One region of the uncultured Haliea sp. genome, then DNA from elsewhere that is predicted to be linked to it. Evidence: predicted binding sites of a transcription regulator. Region 1 holds the regulator's gene; each other region holds the start of a gene.
The links. The regulator sigma-54, encoded in region 1, starts transcription at its own class of promoters, with help from an activator protein. The targets are predictions, from matches to a motif close to TGGCACANNNNTTGCNNT.

Region 1 (6,221 bases):
GACGCCGGTCGGCGCGAGGACGGCGGCCGGGTCGAGGTCGTCATCCCCGCCGAGGTGCTGGAAGGCGACGAACAAGAGGCGCAGCGTGGCGCAACTCAGGGCGAGTAACCTGGCCAAGGCCTACCGGGGTCGCAAGGTGGTCATCGACGTCTCGCTGGAGATTTCCAGTGGGCAGGTGGTCGGTCTGCTGGGCCCCAACGGGGCAGGTAAAACCACCTGCTTCTACATGGTGGTTGGCATTATCACGGCAGACGCCGGGCGCATCGAACTGAATGGCGAAGATATCACGTCACTGGCGATGCACGACCGGGCGCGCCGCGGGCTTGGCTACCTGCCCCAGGAGGCCTCCATTTTCCGCAAGCTGAGCGTGCAGGACAACCTGCTCGCGATTCTCGAAACGCGGCCCGACCTGGGCAAGGCCGAGCGACTGGCACACTGCGACCGGCTGCTGGAGGAGTTCCACCTGACTCACCTGCGCACCAGCCTCGGCCAGGCACTGTCCGGAGGCGAGCGGCGCCGCGTGGAAATCGCCCGCGCACTGGCGACCGAGCCCGACTTCATCCTGCTTGACGAACCCTTCGCCGGCGTGGACCCGATCTCGGTTTCCGATATCAAGGACATCATCATTCATCTGCGCAAGCGCGGCATAGGCGTGTTGATCACAGACCACAACGTCCGCGAAACCCTCGACATCTGCGAGCGTGCCTACATCGTCGGCGAGGGGCATATCATCGCCGAGGGAAATGCCCAGGAAGTGCTGGAAAACCCCCGCGTGCGCAAGGTCTATCTGGGCGAGCACTTCAGGCTTTGACGCAGGGCCTCACCCCTGCCCCGCGCCTCCACAATCCCGCAAGCAAATTTCGCGCCATTCTGTTGCGCGGCTACCTGCGCCAGCGCTACACTGGCATCACAGCCAACCCGCGGCGGTACCCGGGATGAATCCAGTACGTTGATGAAACAGTCGCTTCAACTCAAGCTTGGCCAACAGCTGACAATGACGCCGCAGCTGCAACAGGCCATCAAGCTGCTGCAGCTGAGCACCCTGGATTTGCAGCAGGAGATCCAGCAGGCGCTGGACAGTAACCCACTGCTGGAACTTGCCGAGGACGACTACGACGCCGAGGCTGAAGCCCGCGCGCTGGCGACCGAGAACAGCCAGTCCACCGGAGAAGCCACTCCGGAACAGGCAGAGCGCGACGTCGCCGCTAGCGCTGACGAATGGCAAACCGACACCCTCCCCGATGAACTCCCTGTCGACACCCAGTGGGATGACCTGCTGCCCTCCTCCTCGGCCCCCGCGAGCCAGGGAGAGGATGGGTTTGACGGCGATTTTGACGCGCGCAACAACGCCCGCGACAGTCTGCAGGACCAGCTGCTCTGGCAACTGAACCTCACTCGCCTGTCGGACACTGATCGCATCATCGCCATGGCCATTATCGATGCGACCGACGCCAACGGACGCCTGCAGAGCAGTATCGAGGATATCCATGAGTCGCTGACGCCGGATCTGGACATCGACCTCGACGAGGTCGTGGCGGTGCTGCACTGCCTGCAGCAGTTTGAGCCGGCCGGTGTCTGTACACGCGACCTGCAGGAATGCCTGCTTGTGCAGCTGCAACAGCTTCCCCCGGGTACGCCCTGCGTGGAACAGGCTCGGCTGATGATCAGCCGGCACATGGCACAACTGGGCAGCGGCGACTACAAGCAGATCATGCGTCGCATGCGCCTCAGCGAAGCCCAGCTGAAAGAGGTGCTGGACCTGATCCGCACCCTGGATCCAAACCCGGGGCAGAGCGTTGGCGAAGACACCACGGAGTATGTGGTGCCTGATGTTTTCGTGAGCAAGCGCAACGGCCGCTGGGTGGTCGAGCTCAACCCTGACATTGCGCCCAAGCTGCGCATCAATGACAGCTATGCCAGCCTGATACGTCGCGCCGACAGCAGTGCCGACAACACCTTCCTGAAGGACAACCTGCAGGAAGCCCGCTGGTTCCTGAAAAGCCTGCACAGCCGCAACGAAACACTGATGAAAGTGGCGAGCAAGATCGTGGAACACCAGCGCAATTTCCTTGAGTATGGCGAAGAGGCCATGAAGCCGTTGGTGCTGCATGACATTGCGGACGCCATCGAGATGCACGAATCGACCATATCCCGCGCCACAACACGCAAGTACATGCACACGCCGAGGGGTATTTTCGAACTGAAATATTTCTTCTCCAGCCACGTGGGCACCACTGAAGGTGGCGAGGCCTCTTCCACCGCGATCAAGGCGCTGATTCGCAAGCTGGTGGCGGCGGAAAACCCGCGCAAACCGCTCAGCGACAGCAAGATTGCCGCCGTGCTGGAGGAGCAGGGTCTGCAGGTGGCGCGCCGCACGGTGGCGAAATATCGCGAGATGTTGATGATCCCGCCCTCCAATGAGCGCAAGAGATTGGTCTAGACTATCAGTGTACTGCCCGGCAGTACGTGGTCAGGTTGCCGCCGGCAGAGCGCGGCACACCGGTTCCGGGCGACAAGCCCGGCTTTCATGAGAAGAAGGAGTCAGGTATGCAATTGAACGTCAGCGGACACCACGTAGAGGTTACCCATGCGCTGCGTGAATATGTGGAGAGTAAGTTCGAGCGCCTGCAGCGACATTTCGACCAGATAACCAATACCGAAGTCACCCTGATTGTGGAAAAAATGGTGCAGAAGGCCGAGGCCAACGTGCACATTTCAGGCGCGGACATCTTTGCCGCAGCGGAGTCAGAGGACATGTATGCAGCGATTGACGCACTGGCCGACAAGCTCGACCGCCAGCTCATCAAACACAAGGAAAAGGCGCGAGCCCGTTAGGAACTTTCATGCACGTTCTTTCTGAACTGCTGACGCCGGGGCGCACGGTCTGCCGTGCCCCCGGCAGCAGTAAAAAAAGGCTCTTTGAAACGCTGGCCAGTGTGGTCAGCGACACCAGTCCGGAGCTTGCCGAGGCGGATATCTTCGCCCAGCTCATCGCGCGCGAGCGCCTGGGCAGTACCGGTCTGGGTGCCGGTATTGCCATCCCGCATTGCCGCATCGCCAATTGCAGTCAGCCCATCGGCTGCCTGGTCACACTGGAGGAGCCGATTGACTTTGACGCACCGGACGACCTGCCGGTGGATATCCTGTTTGTGCTTCTGGTGCCTGAAGAGGCCCACCAGGCCCACCTCGACATACTGGCGCGCATCGCCCGCCTGTTCAGCCAGTCCAGCTTCTGCGACGCATTGCGCGATGCCCCCGACAGTGCCACGCTGTTCCGGCGGGCGACCGAGTGGCAGGCCTGACCCGCGCCATGCACCTGGTGATCATTTCAGGCCGCTCCGGGTCGGGCAAAAGTACCGCCCTGCATCAGCTGGAGGACGAGGGCTTTTACTGTATCGACAACCTCCCTGCCGCCCTGCTGCCCGCCCTGGTCGATGAGGCCAGCCGCCCGGGATTTGAGCATTTCCGCGGCGCCGCGGTGTGCATTGATGCACGCAATGCCTGGCGCAATCTCGAGGACTTCAACGCCATCGTCGACGCGTTACCGGACAGTGTGAACAGCGAGATCCTGTTTCTGGACGCGCAGGACAGCGTGCTCATCAAGCGCTTCAGCGAAACCCGGCGCAAACACCCCCTGAGTGGCGAACAGATGCCTTTGGCAGAAGCCATCGAGCGCGAGCGCGAGTTGCTTGAACCCATCGCCAGCGCCGCCGCGCTGGTACTGGACACCAGCCAGCTGACCATCTACGAACTGCGGGATGCCGTACGGCAGCGACTGATCGGCGAGAGCTCGGGCAGCATGTCAGTGCTGATCCAGTCCTTTGGCTTCAAACGCGGCGTGCCCACGGATGCCGACCTGGTGTTCGACGTGCGCATGCTGCCCAACCCCCACTGGGTGAAAGAACTGCGTCTGCAGAATGGACTGGACACGGAAGTGCAGGACTTCCTCGAAGCACAGCCGATGACCGGCGAGCTGTTCGAGAGCATTTGTGACTACCTGGATCGCTGGCTGCCGCAGTACCGGGACAGCAACCGCAGCTACATGACGGTGGCGATCGGTTGTACCGGTGGTCAACATCGGTCAGTATATCTTGCGGCCAGGCTCTACCGGCACTACAAGGAGCGGTACCCGCAGGTTCATATTCGCCACCGGGAACTGCAGTAACCGTGATTCAAGCGCAACTCACCATCATCAACAAACTCGGCTTGCATGCACGCGCCGCCGCCAAGTTCGTGAGCTGTACTGCGGCCTACAGCAGCACTGTACGGGCGGGCCGCAATGGCGAGATGGTCGACGGCAAAAGCATCATGTCCATCATGATGCTGGCGGCAGGGCAAGGCACCGTGCTCGACATCGAGGTCGATGGCCACGACGAGGAAGCTGCCCTGGAGGCATTGCGCACGCTGGTCGAAAACCGGTTTGATGAAGGTGAATAGGTCACACTGACCCCCCGCCACATTGTTACGCCCGGCGCTTTGCCGGATAATCTGCGCTGCATTGCCACCAGCACCTTTTCCGCGGACCCGTAAGCCATGGCGCAGCCCTCATCATCACAGGCAAGACTCGAACGCCTGTCCCAGGCACTGGGGAGTGGCACGTTCGCTGACGTCAAACGCATGCTCAATGGACTGCCTGCTGCCGATGTCGCCCACCTGCTGGAGTCTTCGCCGCCCAAATTCCGCCACATCCTGTGGCAGATGGTGGAACTGGAGAACGAAGGCGACGTCATCAATGAGCTCGGCGACGAGCTCCGGGTGCATTTCCTCAGCGACATGGATGCGGCGGAAGTCGCGCAGATTACCGAACACCTGCAGGACGACGACCTCGCCGACATCCTGCAACAGCTCCCGGACCGGATAACGCGCGAAGTTCTCGACTCGATGGACCACCGGGACCGCGCCCGCCTGGAACAGGTCATGAACTATCCGGACGACACTGCCGGCGGCCTGATGAGCACGGACACCATCACCATCCGCCCGCCCCTGACGCTGGATGTGGTGCTGCGCTACCTGCGCCGGCACACCGAGATACCCGCCATGACCGACAATCTGATTGTCGTCAATCGCAATGACCAGTTTATCGGCCTGCTGCCGCTAAACACGCTGCTGGTGTCCGACCCCTCGGCCACTGTGCGGGAAATGATGCTCACCGATGTTCCGCCGATTCCCGCCTCCATGCCGGACGATGAAGTGGCGCGCCTGTTCGAGCGCAATGACTGGGTCTCGGCCCCGGTAGTGGACGATGACGGACGTCTGCTCGGCCGTATCACCATTGACGACGTGGTCGACGTGATCCGCGAAGACGCCGATCACTCGCTGACGTCGATGGCGGGCCTGGCAGAAGATACCGACACCTTCGCGCCGGTGCTCAACACCGCGAGCAGGCGTGCCATCTGGCTTGGCATCAACCTGATCACGGCGTTTATTGCCGCCTCGGTCATCAACATCTTTCAGGACACCATCGAAAAAGTGGTGGCGCTGGCGGTACTGATGCCGATCGTGGCCTCAATGGGGGGCATCGCCGGGACCCAGACGCTGACGGTGATGGTGCGCGGTATCGCCCTGGGACAGGTCAGCAAGAACAACGAATCCTGGCTGATCCACCGCGAGGTGGGTGCGGGGATCCTCAACGGCCTGTTGTGGGCCGGCGTGGTGGCGGTCGCCGCCTCCGCCTGGTTCCAGGACTGGACCCTGGGCCTGATCATCGCCCTGGCCATCATCATCAACCTGGTCACCGCCGCGTTTACCGGCGCGGCCCTGCCCCTGCTGCTGAAGCGACTCAAAATCGATCCGGCGCTGGCGGGTGGCGTGGTGCTGACGACGGTCACTGACGTGGTCGGCTTCTTTTCATTCCTCGGCCTGGCGACCTGGTTCTATGCCTGATTACACCCCCCCCGATGAGCACGACGAATTCGAGCCGCCCAGTAAAAGCGAGCTGAAGCGACGCATGACCGCACTGCAGAACCTGGGCGAAGCGCTCACCGCGCTCAGCGACAAGCAGTTGCAGAAGGTGCCGATCGAAGATACTCGCCTGCTGGAAGCCATCGCCGAGGCCCAGCGCATCACATCGAACAGCGCCCGGCGCCGCCACCTGCAGTTCATTGGCAAACTCATGCGCGACATTGATGCCGAGCCGATCGCAGCCGCGCTGAGCGCCATGCATCAGGAGCAGCACCGTGCCGCCGCCCACTTCCAGGGGCTGGAAGCGCTGCGAGACCGCC
Region 2 (6,221 bases), on a different contig from region 1:
CGATCTGCCGCGCTGCAGGCAAGCGCAGCAGGGATGATGCCCGGCACCGGGCGCACGGCACCGGTCAGGGCCAGCTCTCCAATAAATTCGTGGGCGGTCAGAGCAGCCGCTGGCAACTGCCCGGAAGCCGCAAGAATACCCAGCGCGATGGGCAGATCGAAGCGCCCACCCTCCTTGGGCAGGTCAGCCGGCGCAAGGTTCACGGTAATACGGCGATCCGGAAACTCGAAATGGGCTTGTTGCAGTGCACAACGCACCCGGTCGCGGCTCTCCCGGACAGCGGTTTCCGGTAGTCCGACAATCTGGAAAGCCGGCAGCCCGTTGCCCAGGTGGGTTTCCACCTGGACCAGGGGGGCTTCAATGCCTACTGCAGCGCGGCTGTAAACAACAGACAGTTCCATGGCTCATCCTTGAGCACAGAGCCTCTCCGGTGAGTGGAGAGGTCAGGTTTGGGGTTTCAGCGACTCGAACTCTCGCGTCAGGGCCTCCAGTTCAGCTTCCAACTCGGCGACCCTGGCCCGGGTGCGGGCCAGTATCGCGGCCTGCGCGTCAAACTCCTCGCGGCTGACAACGTCCAGTTTGCCCAATGCGGACTGCGCCAGGGCGCGCGCGCCCCTGTCGACTTCCGCGCGCAGGCCCGGACTGCCGACCAGGGCCGACATCTGCTGCAGTACTTCACTGATCGGCGGTGGTTTCAGGGCCATAATGCGCATTTCCTCTGCCAGACAGGACAGGTCGCAGTGTAGAGGAATTGCAAAACGGCGCACAGATCATCTTGGTGCACCAATAGGGTGCGGTGCATCCTAATGGTGCGCGTCGCTGCCGTTGACCCCTGGCGGAAATCGCGTGCAGCGAGCCCCAAAATCCCTTAACGCTTTGTAAATAATGGTTTTTTTTCTGGTTGGCACAGCACCTGCAAAGACCGGGGTGCAAACGCGAATTATGCAGAGCAAAAAAGTTCCGTGCCTGGCACAGATTTTTTTTGACTGCCAAACCAAGGAGAACCACACATGCTGCACAAAAAACTGCTTCCCGCTTCTGTCGCCGCCGTCCTGTTCGCAGGCGCTGTTTCTGCCCAGGCAGAGATCTCCGGCAACGTGACCCTCGCCACGGATTACGTGTTCCGCGGTATCTCGCAGACTGACGAGAAAGGCGCCATCCAGGGCGGCTTCGACTGGTCGGGTGATTCCGGCCTGTACGCCGGCATCTGGGCCTCCAACGTCGCCTTCGGTGGTGCTACCACCGAGATGGATTATTACTTCGGCTACGCCGGTGAAACCGACGGCGGCTTCGGCTACGACGTGGGCTTCTTCTACTTCGATTACGAGGGTGAGTCTTCCCTCGACTACATCGAATACGCCCTGGGCCTGAGCTACGCCGACTTCAGCGTTGGCTTTGTGTACTCAGACGAGTTTGGTGACGGCGGCCCCGAGTACATGTACTACTCCGCCGGCTACTCCCTGAGCCTGACCGACGTTCTCACCGTCGACTTCAACATCGGCTTCACCGACACCGACCAGGACGACTACTGGGAAGATGGCGCCGACAGCTACACGGATTACGGCGTGACCTTCGGTTACAGCGCCATGGAGCTGGACTTCGCGCTGGCCCTGATCGGAACGGATCTTGACGATGTGGACGCTGCGGATGATCGCATCGTGTTCTCCATCTCGAAGAGCCTCTAAGCGTTTCGGGACTGAAACCTACGGCGCCCTGCGGGGCGCCCTGCTGATACCTGGAGACTGACATGAAATTAATAACGGCTATCGTCAAGCCATTCAAACTGGACGACGTGCGCGAGGCACTTTCCGAGATCGGTGTGCAGGGCATCACCGTCACCGAGGTGAAGGGCTTCGGGCGCCAGAAGGGGCACACCGAGTTGTACCGGGGTGCGGAGTATGTCGTGGACTTCCTGCCCAAGGTGAAGATTGAAGTGGCTGTTGCCGAAGGGCTGGCTGACAAGACCATCGAAGCCATCACCCGGGCCGCCAACACCGGCAAGATCGGTGACGGCAAGGTGTTCGTGTCCACGCTGGAGCAGGTGATTCGTATTCGTACCGGCGAGACCGGCGAAGACGCCATCTAAATCCACCGAGACTAACTACGAGAGTGATTCCCATGGAAAACCAGATATTTGAATTACAGTACGCGATGGACACCTTTTATTTCCTGGTGTGCGGCGCCCTCGTGATGTGGATGGCGGCCGGCTTCGCGATGTTGGAGGCGGGCCTGGTGCGCGCCAAGAACACGACGGAAATCCTGACCAAGAACGTGGCCCTGTACGCCATTGCGTGCACCATGTACCTGATCTGCGGTTACCAGTTCATGTACGACGGCGGCTTCTTCCTGTCCGGTGTGACCACCGTGGCGCAGATGGATGATGCGGCGGTGGCAGCGGTGCTGGCGGACTCCGCGGAAGCCGGTTTCGGTGGCGACTCGGTGTACTCCGGCGCATCCGACTTCTTCTTCCAGGTGGTGTTTGTCGCCACGGCCATGTCGATTGTGTCCGGTGCAGTTGCCGAACGCATGAAACTGTGGGCGTTCCTGGCCTTTGCCGTTGTCATGACCGGCTTCATCTACCCCATCGAGGGCGGCTGGACCTGGGGTGGCAAGGCGGTTCCGTTCATCGGTGAGCTGTCCTACAGCGACTACGCCGGCTCCGGTATCGTGCACCTTGCTGGTGCGGCTGCGGCGCTTGCGGGTGTTCTGCTGCTCGGTCCGCGCAAGGGTAAATACGCTGCTGACGGTTCCGTCAAGGCCATTCCGGGCGCCAACATGCCGCTGGCCACGCTGGGTACCTTCATCCTCTGGATGGGCTGGTTCGGCTTCAACGGCGGCTCCACGCTCAAGCTGGGTGGCATTGCCGTGGCCAACGAAGTGGCCAACGTGTTCCTGAACACCAACGCTGCGGCTGCCGGTGGTCTGATTGCGGCCCTGCTGCTGTCACGCCTGATCTTCGGTAAAGCCGACCTGACCATGGCCTTGAACGGTGCGCTGGCTGGCCTGGTAGCGATTACGGCTGAGCCCGCAGATCCCACGCCGATGCTGGCGATGATCATCGGTGCGATTGGTGGTGTGATCGTTGTGTTCAGCATCGTTGCCATGGACAAAGTGAAAATCGACGATCCGGTCGGCGCCATCTCCGTGCACGGCGTCGTCGGTATCTGGGGTATCTTCGCGGTCCTGCTGTCTGACCCCGATGCCACCTTCATGGGTCAGCTCGTCGGCACCCTGGTGATCTTTGTCTGGGTCTTCGGCGCCAGCCTGATCACCTGGGCCATCCTCAAGGCGGTCATGGGTGTGCGTGTCAGCGAAGAGGAAGAGTACGAAGGTGTCGACCTCTCCGAATGTGGTATGGAAGCCTATCCGGAGTTTGTGGCACAGAAGTGAGCAACAGCTTGCGGGCGCATTGATGCAATGCGTGTTTGGGGGCCTTCGGGCCCCCTTTTTTATGGCCGCTTTTTGCGTTGCGCTCAGGCGCTGGCGGCGAGCAGCTCGGCCGCAGCGGCGAAGATCTGGCGGCTTGCGGCGGCCACGCGCCCAGGGCCACCGGCGACATGGCCAAATTCCGATTCGATCACCCGACACTCCATCCCCAGGACCGTCGCATCGTGCGCGGCGTCCTCGGCCGTGAAATAGAGATCAGTGCTGCAGGGCATGAGGATGCCGGGGCAGCCCGGCTGCGCATCATCGGCGTCAGCCGTCGGCAGCGGAGCCTGCTGCCAGGTGCGCAGTTGCAGCAACAGGTTGTTGGCGTCCTGCTGCAGGTGATCCTCTCTCCAGTAGTCCAGTACGTCCCCGATATCGGCAAAACCCAATTCGCGGTAGCGCGCGTTGCTGAAGAAAGCCTGACTGTAGGCCCAGCCGGCATAGACTGTGGCAAATGCGCCAAGGCCGCGGACCGGCGGTGTGCGGTAGTGACCGTCGGCAAAGGCCGCATCCGCCGTGAGGGCCGCCGCCACACCGTCGAGAAAAACCCGGTTGTGTGGGTAACAGCCGATGGTGGCACAGACGGCGAGCACGCTGCCAACGGCGTTGCCGCGGGCCCTGTGCCAGTGCAGTGCCTGCATTCCCCCCATCGACCAGCCCATCACCAGCCGGGGATTGGCACCCCCAAAGCGCGCCTGTAGCAGCAGCTGTTGTGCACGCACGTTGTCGCCGATGCTCACCTGTGGGAAGTCCGGTCCGGACTGTGGCGCTGGCGTGTTGCTGGGCGAACTGGACTCCCCGGCACCAAACAGGCAGGGAATGACCACGCAGTAGTCACCGCTGCCGAGTGGGCTGTCGGGGTCATCCACCCAGGCACGGTTGCTGGCGGCAACGCCGCCGTAGTAGGTGGGCAGCAACACGAGGTTGTCTTTTGGTGCGTTCAGCGCACCAAATTGGTGGTAGCGCAGGCGGGCATTGCGCAGCACCGTGCCGCTTTCCAGCACAAGGTCCCCCAGCGCATGTTCGTTTTCCTGCCAATACAGCTTGTTTTTCAATGACTTGACTCCGGGTTCAGGTCGAACAATTTAAACATGCATTCTGGCATGTTTCTTGGATGCTTCTGACTAGCAAGAAACATTCCCGCTTATGGAGCAGTCATGAACATTGAACAGTTGAAACAGCGTTGTCTGGAACAGGGTATTAAATACGGTATGGCGAGCTACGTGGATATTCACGGCGCCAGCAAGGGCAAGTTTGTGCCTGTCGGCCATTTCAAGCAGATGTTTGCCGGCTCGGAGCTGTTTACCGGCGCGGCCCTCGACGGCGTGCCACAGGACATTGCCGATGATGAAGTGGCTGCCATGCCCGACATGGCGTCCATGCAGCAGTGCCAGTGGAACCCGGAGCTGGCCTGGTTTGCCAGCGACCTGTATCTGCAGGGAGAACCCTTCGAGGCCTGCTCCCGCACGATTCTCAAGCGTCAGCTGGCGAAAGCCGCCGCCATGGGGTTTACCTTCAACCTGGGGATAGAAACCGAGTTTTTCATCCTGCGCAAGGGGGCTGACGGGCGCCCGGTGCCTTTCAGTGAGCGCGATACCCTGGGCAAGCCTTGTTACGACATCCCCAGCATGATGGATAACATCGTGATTATCGACGAGTTGGTACAGGCACTGACTGACATGGGTTGGGGCGTTTATTCCTTCGATCACGAAGATGCCAACGGCCAGTTCGAGATCGACTTCAATTACGCGGATGCGCTGACCATGGCTGATCGCCTGGTGTATTTCCGCTTGCTGGCCAACGAAATTGCGCGCAAGCATGGTGCCTTCGCCAGTTTCATGCCCAAACCCTTCGCTGACCGCACGGGCAGTGGCGCCCATTACAACATGTCCCTGGCGAGTGTGGACACCGGGCAGAATCTGTTCGCAGTGAGCCCGGATGCCGATCGCTACGACTGCGGTGTCTCCGAGCTCGCCTACCAGTTTATCGGGGGCGTGTTGCGCCACGCCAAGGCCATCAGCGCGGTGGTCGCGCCCACCGTGAACAGTTACAAGCGGCTGGTGCGTCAGGGCAGCATGTCCGGCTCCACCTGGGCACCGGTGTTCTGCTGTTACGGCAATAACAATCGCACCAATATGTTGCGTATTCCCAGTGCCGGTGCACGGGTCGAGTGCCGGGCGCCGGATATCGCCTGCAATCCCTATCTCGGTGCGGCCCTGATGCTCGCCGCAGGGTTGGAGGGCATAGAGCAGGGTATTGACCCCGGTCAGCCGCACCGGGAGAACATGTACCATTACAGTGATGCGGAAATCGCCAAGGCCGGCATTCAGTGTCTGCCGAAGACCCTCGCCGAGGCGACAGAGGCTATCGCCGCTGATGAACTGGCCTATCAGGTGCTGGGCCCCGCGATGCACAAGGCCTTTGTCGACTTCAAGCGGGCGGAATGGGACAGTTACCACAACATCGTATCGGACTGGGAAGTGGCGCGCTATCTGCGACTCTTCGGTTAACCGTTACCACCGGGGGTCGCGACTTGCCTTTGCCGGTCGCGTCCCTACACTGTAGGTTTTCCATTGCTCGGGTCGGATCATGAGGCGAACCAAGGAGGATGCAGCGAAAACCCGGCAGAGCCTGGTGGATGCGGCGCTCAAACTCTTTGGCCAACGAGGCTACAGCGGCACCACCCTGCGACTGATTGCGGAGGAGGCAGGGTGCTCCCGCGGGCCCATCTACTGGCATTTCGCCAGCAAAGAAGAGTTGTTTGAAGAAATCCTCGCCTACTCACAGCTGCC
Region 3 (6,221 bases), on a different contig from region 1:
ATCGTGCCGGTCGGCGATATCCATGGCCGCCCTGAAGAAGTCCACGCTGTCCTGAACGGGCCAGGCATCGCAGCCGCCCATCACGTTGATAAAGCGTGGCGCGAGAGGTTTGCCCAGCACAATCTGTGCCTCCAGGTCCTCGAGGTGTTCGCTGACGCTGGCGTCTCGCCGGGGAACGTAGGAGCCCGCGGTGCAGATTTCCTGGATCCACTCCAGCTCATGTGTCTGCAGCGCACTGGCGAGTTGCTCGAGGTGCCCGGGCGCGCTGTGTATTGCCGGCGCCTCTAAGCCGGCACACCCTGCAGTGCGGGCGAGCAGGGCGCCCTGGTCGATGCTGCCTGTGTGGCCCCACAGGGTTTTAAAGGTGCGTAATTGCATGATCTGATCCTGGATAGCGTGCTCTATACCGAGGAGCAACTTCCATGCCAAGATGTATGTATAATCACAACCTATTGAAAAATAATAAAAAATACCGGATCGGTAAAGATTGACTCGGGTGTGTCGCGGGGCGATGCACCGCGAGGTGTGCATCCCGCGTCCTTTTTGGTGCAGGTCGCGGCGGTGGCGGCGAGCGGCGTTCGGGGTCACTCCGTCCGCCAGCCCGGGCGCCCTGGCGCGATGCACCAGAATGGCGCAGGGCATGCATTTGGTGCATTTTCCGGTGCAGCGTACCGCGCTCAGGGTCGCAGTGTGGCCGCTGTCGGCGGGATTGACGGTTCTGGCATGGTTCCTGCTTTGCCTTACCTGTCCGTACTCCTGACATGACGTGACATGAAAACCAATAGAGCGCTAGGGTTCCGACCACTGTACCGGTGGTGACTGGTCCGAGAGCACTCGACCTTTCGGTGAAGGGTTACACGGCGGGATAAAAGCCCGGGAGAACTGAAGGCGAAATGCCGGGGGTACTCTGTGATCAACCGACCCAACCCGACTGAGAGGTACACCATGAAGCGATTTACCCTATTCCTGCTCCTTGTGATGTTGTCGTCAACGGCATCGGCCCGCGACAGCTTCAAGATCTGCTGGTCGATCTACGTCGGCTGGGTACCCTGGGCCTACGGTGCCGAACAGGGCATCGTGAAGAAGTGGGCCGACAAATACGGCATCAATATCGAAGTGGTGCAGATCAACGACTACATCGAATCCATCAACCAGTACAGCATGGGCGAGTTCGATGCCTGCACCATGACGAACATGGATGCGCTGACCATTCCGGCGGCGGGCGGTGTGGACAGCACGGCGCTGATCGTCGGCGACTTTTCCAACGGCAATGACGGTATCGTGCTCAAAGGCAAGGACTCAATGGCGGACATCAAGGGGCAGACCGTGAATCTGGTCGAGCTAAGCGTGTCCCACTATCTGCTGGCCCGCGGCCTGGAAAGCGTGGGTCTTACCGAGCGCGATGTCCAGGTGGTGAACACCTCGGACGCCGATATGGTGGCGGTCTATGCGACACCCGGTGTGACGGCAGTCGCGACCTGGAATCCCCTGTTGAGTGAAGTGGCCGCCATGCCAGACAGCCACCTCGTATTCGACTCCTCCCAGATCCCCGGCGAGGTGATCGACCTGTTGATCATCAACACCGAGACGCTGGCGGCCTACCCGGCGCTGGGCAAGGCGCTGACCGGGGCGTGGTACGAAATCATGGCACACATGAACGGTGGCGATGAGCGCGCGACCGCCGCCAAGACCTTCCTGGCGGAACTGTCCGGTACCGACCTTGCAGGTTTTGAGTCGCAACTGGCCAGCACCGAAATGTTCTACACCCCGGCGGAAGCGCTGGCCCTGACCAACAGCGAGCAGGTGAAGGCCACCATGCAGACGGTGGCGGAGTTCTCGCACAAACACGGCTTGCTGGGTGAGGGCGCGCCTGGTGCCACGTTCATCGGTGTGGAGACACCCGCGGGCGTCTACGGTGATAGCAATAACATCAAGCTGCGTTTTGATCCGACCTACATGCAAATGGCCCTGGACGGCGAACTCTAGGCCCACGGCAGGGCACGGGAGCGTTGCTCTCCCGTGCTCCACCCCATCAAGGATTGATCATGAAACGCCTGATTAACCAGACACCTGCGCCGATGCTGCGCGTGCTGCTTACCCTGTTGCCTTTTGTGGCACTGGTGCTGCTGTACATGCTGGCTTCGGATGCCCGATTGGCGGAAAACCCCGCAGACAAACTGCTGCCCAGCTTCGCGCAGATCGGCGATGCCATACAGCGCATGGCCTTCGAGCCGAGCAAGCGCAGCGGTGACTACCTGCTCTGGGAGGACACGCTGAGCAGCCTTACCCGGCTTGGGCTGGGGGTGGTGATCGCGGCGGTGATCGGCCTTGCACTGGGATTGTTCACCGGTGCCCTGCCGCTGGTGGCAGCGACGGCGAGTCCCCTGCTGACCGTGGTGTCGCTGATTCCCCCGCTGGCGATTCTTCCCGTCCTGTTCATCGTGTTTGGTCTGGGTGAATTGTCGAAGGTGGCCTTGATCGCCATTGGCATCACACCGTTCATTGCCCGCGACATACAGCGGCGCACGCAGGAGATACCCTCGGAGCAGCTGGTCAAGGCGCAAACTCTGGGAGCGAATACCAGTCAGATCATCTGCCGGGTGCTGTTACCGCAGCTGATGCCGCGACTGGTCGACGCAGTGCGTCTTTCGCTGGGCGCCGGCTGGCTGTTTCTCATTGCCGCCGAAGCGATTGCCGCGACCGAGGGCCTGGGCTATCGCATCTTTCTGGTGCGCCGCTACATGGCGATGGACGTTATCCTGCCCTATGTAGCCTGGATCACCCTGCTGGCGTTTGTGATTGATGCGCTGCTGGCAGCCCTCAGCCGTCGCCTGTTTCCGTGGCATCACCAGGGGGCCCACTGATGATTGAAGCGCGCAATCTGTGGAAGAAGTACGGTGACAAAGTGGTGCTGGAGCGCGTCAACCTGCGGGTTGAGGAAGGAGAGTTCATCACCCTGGTGGGCACCTCGGGATGCGGTAAAAGCACCTTCCTGAACATGCTGCTGGGCACCGAGCCCGTCAGCAGCGGTGAGTTACTGCTGCACGGCAAGCCCGTACCCGGCGAACCGGGCCCGGACCGGGGCATCGTGTTCCAGCAGTACTCCGTGTTCCCGCATATGACGGTTTTGCAGAACGTGATGGCTGCTCGCGGTTTCTCCCGCCGCAATCTTACCGGCGCACTGTTTGGCAGCGCGCGCCGCGCGGCGCGGGAGGAGGCCCTGGCCCTGCTCGAGGAAGTGGGTCTGTCCCACGCGCAGGGGCAGTATCCCGCCGAGCTCTCCGGTGGCATGCGCCAGCGTCTCGCCATCGCCCAGGCGCTGCTTGGCCGCCCCGGTATTCTCCTTCTCGACGAGCCGTTCGGTGCCCTGGACCCCGGTATCCGGGCCGACATGCACGACCTCGTGCTGCGCCTCTGGCGCCAGTACCGGCTCACGGTGTTCATGGTCACCCACGATCTCAAGGAGGGTTTCTACCTGGGTACCCGGCTCTGGGTATTCGACAAGACACGACACGATCCCCAGGCACCCGACGCCTATGGCGCGACCATCACCTACGACTTGCCGGTAGGCAAGATTGACCGGGACACCCTGTCTGACATTGATCGCGACCTGGCGCGCACGGCAACAGAAACGGAATGACATCATGAACGCTTGCGAGTATGAAACCGAAATCGCTCCCGGTGGCCACTGGTCACTGCGCCTGCGCAGGGGGACAGCAATGCGGCTTACCGACAGCCGCGGCGACGCCAATCTGGGGATGCTGTTTTACAACCCCGAAAACCTGCAGGAGCGCTACAACGCACCCGACACGCTTAAATGCCAGCACACCTTCAAGCTCACCCGGGGGCATTGCCTGTATTCGGATATGGGCCGCATTTTTGCCTCCATTGTGGAGGACTCCCTGGGGTGGCATGAGACGGTATGCGGCAATTCCCGTGCCGAACATGTCGCGCAACAGTGGGGCGGCCGCGATTACCAGGGCGATCGCAACGACTGGCACCAGAATGGCCACGATGCGTTTCTTGTCGAACTCGCCAAGTATGGGCTCGGTGCGGCGGATATGGCCGCCAATATCAACTGGTTCAGCCGTGTTTCCACCGACGAGGACGGGAATCTGCGTCGGGTGGAGGGGCATAGCGCGGCCGGCAGCCACGTCACCCTGCGCTTTGAGATGGACACGCTGGTACTGCTCCACGCCTGCCCCCATCCACTGCATCGCGCGCCGTCCTATCCGCGTAGCCCCGTGCATATCGCACTGGGCAAGGCGGCTCCGGTGGCTGAGGACGACATCTGCCTGAATCATTGCGATGAGAACCGGCGCGGCTTCCACAACAACCTGCTGTATCACCTGGGAGGCTGAGGAGTCCACCATGTTGACTGAAAGTGTACGGCGCCCCGATGAGGCGCATTCCCGCACCACCGTGCCCGCCGGCGACTATTACCTGGGTCGGCTGAACGCGGGCCAGACACTGCGTATTCTGGATCTCGAGGGCAATCAGGCCGCTGATACCCTGTTCTTCAACGCAGAGGACAGCGCCGAGCGCTACAGCGCGACCGATACCCTGCGCGAACAGGGCAATGTGTACCTGAGCGCGGGGTCCATACTGCGTTCCAGCCGCAACCGTCCCATGCTGGAAATTGTCGCGGACACCTGTGGTCGTCACGACACCCTGGGCGGCGCCTGCGCCAGTGAGAGCAATACGGTGCGCTACGACCTTGAGAAACGCTGCATGCACTCCTGTCGCGACAGCTGGATGCTGGCGATTGCCGAACACCCCGAGTATGGCCTGCACAAGCGTGATATCGGCCACAACATCAACTTTTTCATGAACGTGCCAGTCACCGCGGAGGGCGGCCTGACCTTTGAGGACGGTATTTCCGCGCCGGGCAAATATGTCGAATTGACGGCGCTGATGGATGTGCTGGTGCTGATTTCCAATTGCCCCCAACTGAACAATCCCTGCAATGGTTTTAATCCAACGCCGGTTGAGGTGTTGGTCTGGGATCGCTGAATCAGATAACCCCGGCTGTGGACGACCATAGCCGGCAACGATGAGACGGGACGACCCGCGCCAGGTTTGACGATGTTTGACACTGTACTTGTAGCCAACAGGGGGGCGATCGCCACCCGCATCCTGCGCACCCTGCGTCGAATGGATATCCGCTCTGTGGCGGTATATGCAGACTGCGATGCCGACAGCCTGCATGTGCGACAGGCGGACCAGGCTTTCTGCCTGGGGGAGGGGGGTGCCGCCGAGACCTACCTCAACATGGAGCGCATTCTCGAGGTGGCGCGCGAGAGCGGCGCGCAGGCCATTCATCCGGGCTACGGTTTTCTCAGCGAAAACGCTGAATTCGTCAGGCGCTGCGAAGCGGCGGGCATCGCCTTTATCGGGCCGACACCTGAGCAGATGCAGGCCTTTGGGCTCAAGCACCGGGCCCGGGACCTGGCGGAGGCCGCGGGTGTTCCACTGTTGCCGGGTTCCGGGTTGCTCGACACGCTGGCGGCGGCGGAAGCAGAGGCGCTGCGTATTGGCTATCCGGTGATGCTGAAGAGCACGGCTGGCGGTGGCGGCATAGGCATGCAGCTTTGCCACGATGCAGCAGAGCTGGCCGGTGCGTTTGATTCTGTGCGTCGGCTGGGCGCCAACAACTTCGCTGACGACAGCGTGTTCCTGGAGAAATTCATCGGCCGTGCCCGGCACATTGAAGTGCAGGTGGTGGGAGACGGCCAGGGCAGGGCGCTGGCGCTCGGGGAGCGTGACTGTTCAAGCCAGCGACGCAACCAGAAAGTGGTTGAAGAATGCCCCGCCCCCAATCTGGAGGACGCGACCCGTACCGCTCTGCACAGTACCGCTGAACGCCTGTTGTCGAGCATAGGCTACCGCAACGCCGGCACCGTGGAGTTCATCTACGATGCCGACACGGCAGCGTTTTATTTTCTCGAGGTCAATACGCGGCTGCAGGTTGAGCACGGCGTGACGGAAGAAGTGTATGGCGTAGACCTGGTGGAATGGATGCTGCGCATTGCTGCCGGCACTGCTCCCGACCTGGATGCCGAGCGCGTCGCCCTGCGGCCACGGGGTCACGCCGTGCAGGTGCGCGTCTACGCCGAGGACCCGTCGCTGGACTTTCAGCCCTGCGCGGGCCTGCTGAGCCACGTCAGTTTTCCCTCCGGCGACGGGGTGCGCATTGACCACTGGATTGAGTCCGGCGTTGA

Region 2: a site for sigma-54 is predicted at 903-920, ahead of AACZ17_RS09875 (TorF family putative porin). Genes of this name have one in related genera too.
Region 3: a site for sigma-54 is predicted at 720-737, ahead of AACZ17_RS09930 (putative urea ABC transporter substrate-binding protein). Genes of this name have one in related genera too.

What each region holds. Positions count from the first base shown of each region.
Region 1 is NZ_CAXBAE010000001.1:481,892-488,112, forward strand. Features, by position in the region: gene lptA (lipopolysaccharide transport periplasmic protein LptA) at 1-108, shown strand, start outside; gene lptB (LPS export ABC transporter ATP-binding protein) at 86-811, shown strand; gene AACZ17_RS02250 (RNA polymerase factor sigma-54) at 953-2,440, shown strand; gene raiA (ribosome-associated translation inhibitor RaiA) at 2,548-2,835, shown strand; gene ptsN (PTS IIA-like nitrogen regulatory protein PtsN) at 2,844-3,302, shown strand; gene rapZ (RNase adapter RapZ) at 3,311-4,165, shown strand; gene AACZ17_RS02270 (HPr family phosphocarrier protein) at 4,168-4,437, shown strand; gene mgtE (magnesium transporter) at 4,534-5,883, shown strand; gene yjgA (ribosome biogenesis factor YjgA) at 5,876-6,221, shown strand, end outside.
Region 2 is NZ_CAXBAE010000007.1:61,113-67,333, forward strand. Features, by position in the region: gene AACZ17_RS09865 (YifB family Mg chelatase-like AAA ATPase) at 1-401, opposite strand, end outside; gene AACZ17_RS09870 (accessory factor UbiK family protein) at 444-704, opposite strand; gene AACZ17_RS09875 (TorF family putative porin) at 1,011-1,685, shown strand; gene glnK (P-II family nitrogen regulator) at 1,748-2,086, shown strand; gene AACZ17_RS09885 (ammonium transporter) at 2,119-3,390, shown strand; gene AACZ17_RS09890 (alpha/beta fold hydrolase) at 3,474-4,484, opposite strand; gene glnT (type III glutamate--ammonia ligase) at 4,587-5,939, shown strand; gene AACZ17_RS09900 (TetR family transcriptional regulator) at 6,019-6,221, shown strand, end outside.
Region 3 is NZ_CAXBAE010000007.1:71,881-78,101, forward strand. Features, by position in the region: gene AACZ17_RS09925 (sugar phosphate isomerase/epimerase) at 1-378, opposite strand, end outside; guanidine-I (ykkC/yxkD leader) riboswitch at 779-882, shown strand; gene AACZ17_RS09930 (putative urea ABC transporter substrate-binding protein) at 946-1,986, shown strand; gene AACZ17_RS09935 (ABC transporter permease subunit) at 2,046-2,864, shown strand; gene AACZ17_RS09940 (ABC transporter ATP-binding protein) at 2,864-3,640, shown strand; gene AACZ17_RS09945 (urea amidolyase associated protein UAAP1) at 3,645-4,361, shown strand; gene AACZ17_RS09950 (urea amidolyase associated protein UAAP2) at 4,372-5,013, shown strand; gene uca (urea carboxylase) at 5,086-6,221, shown strand, end outside.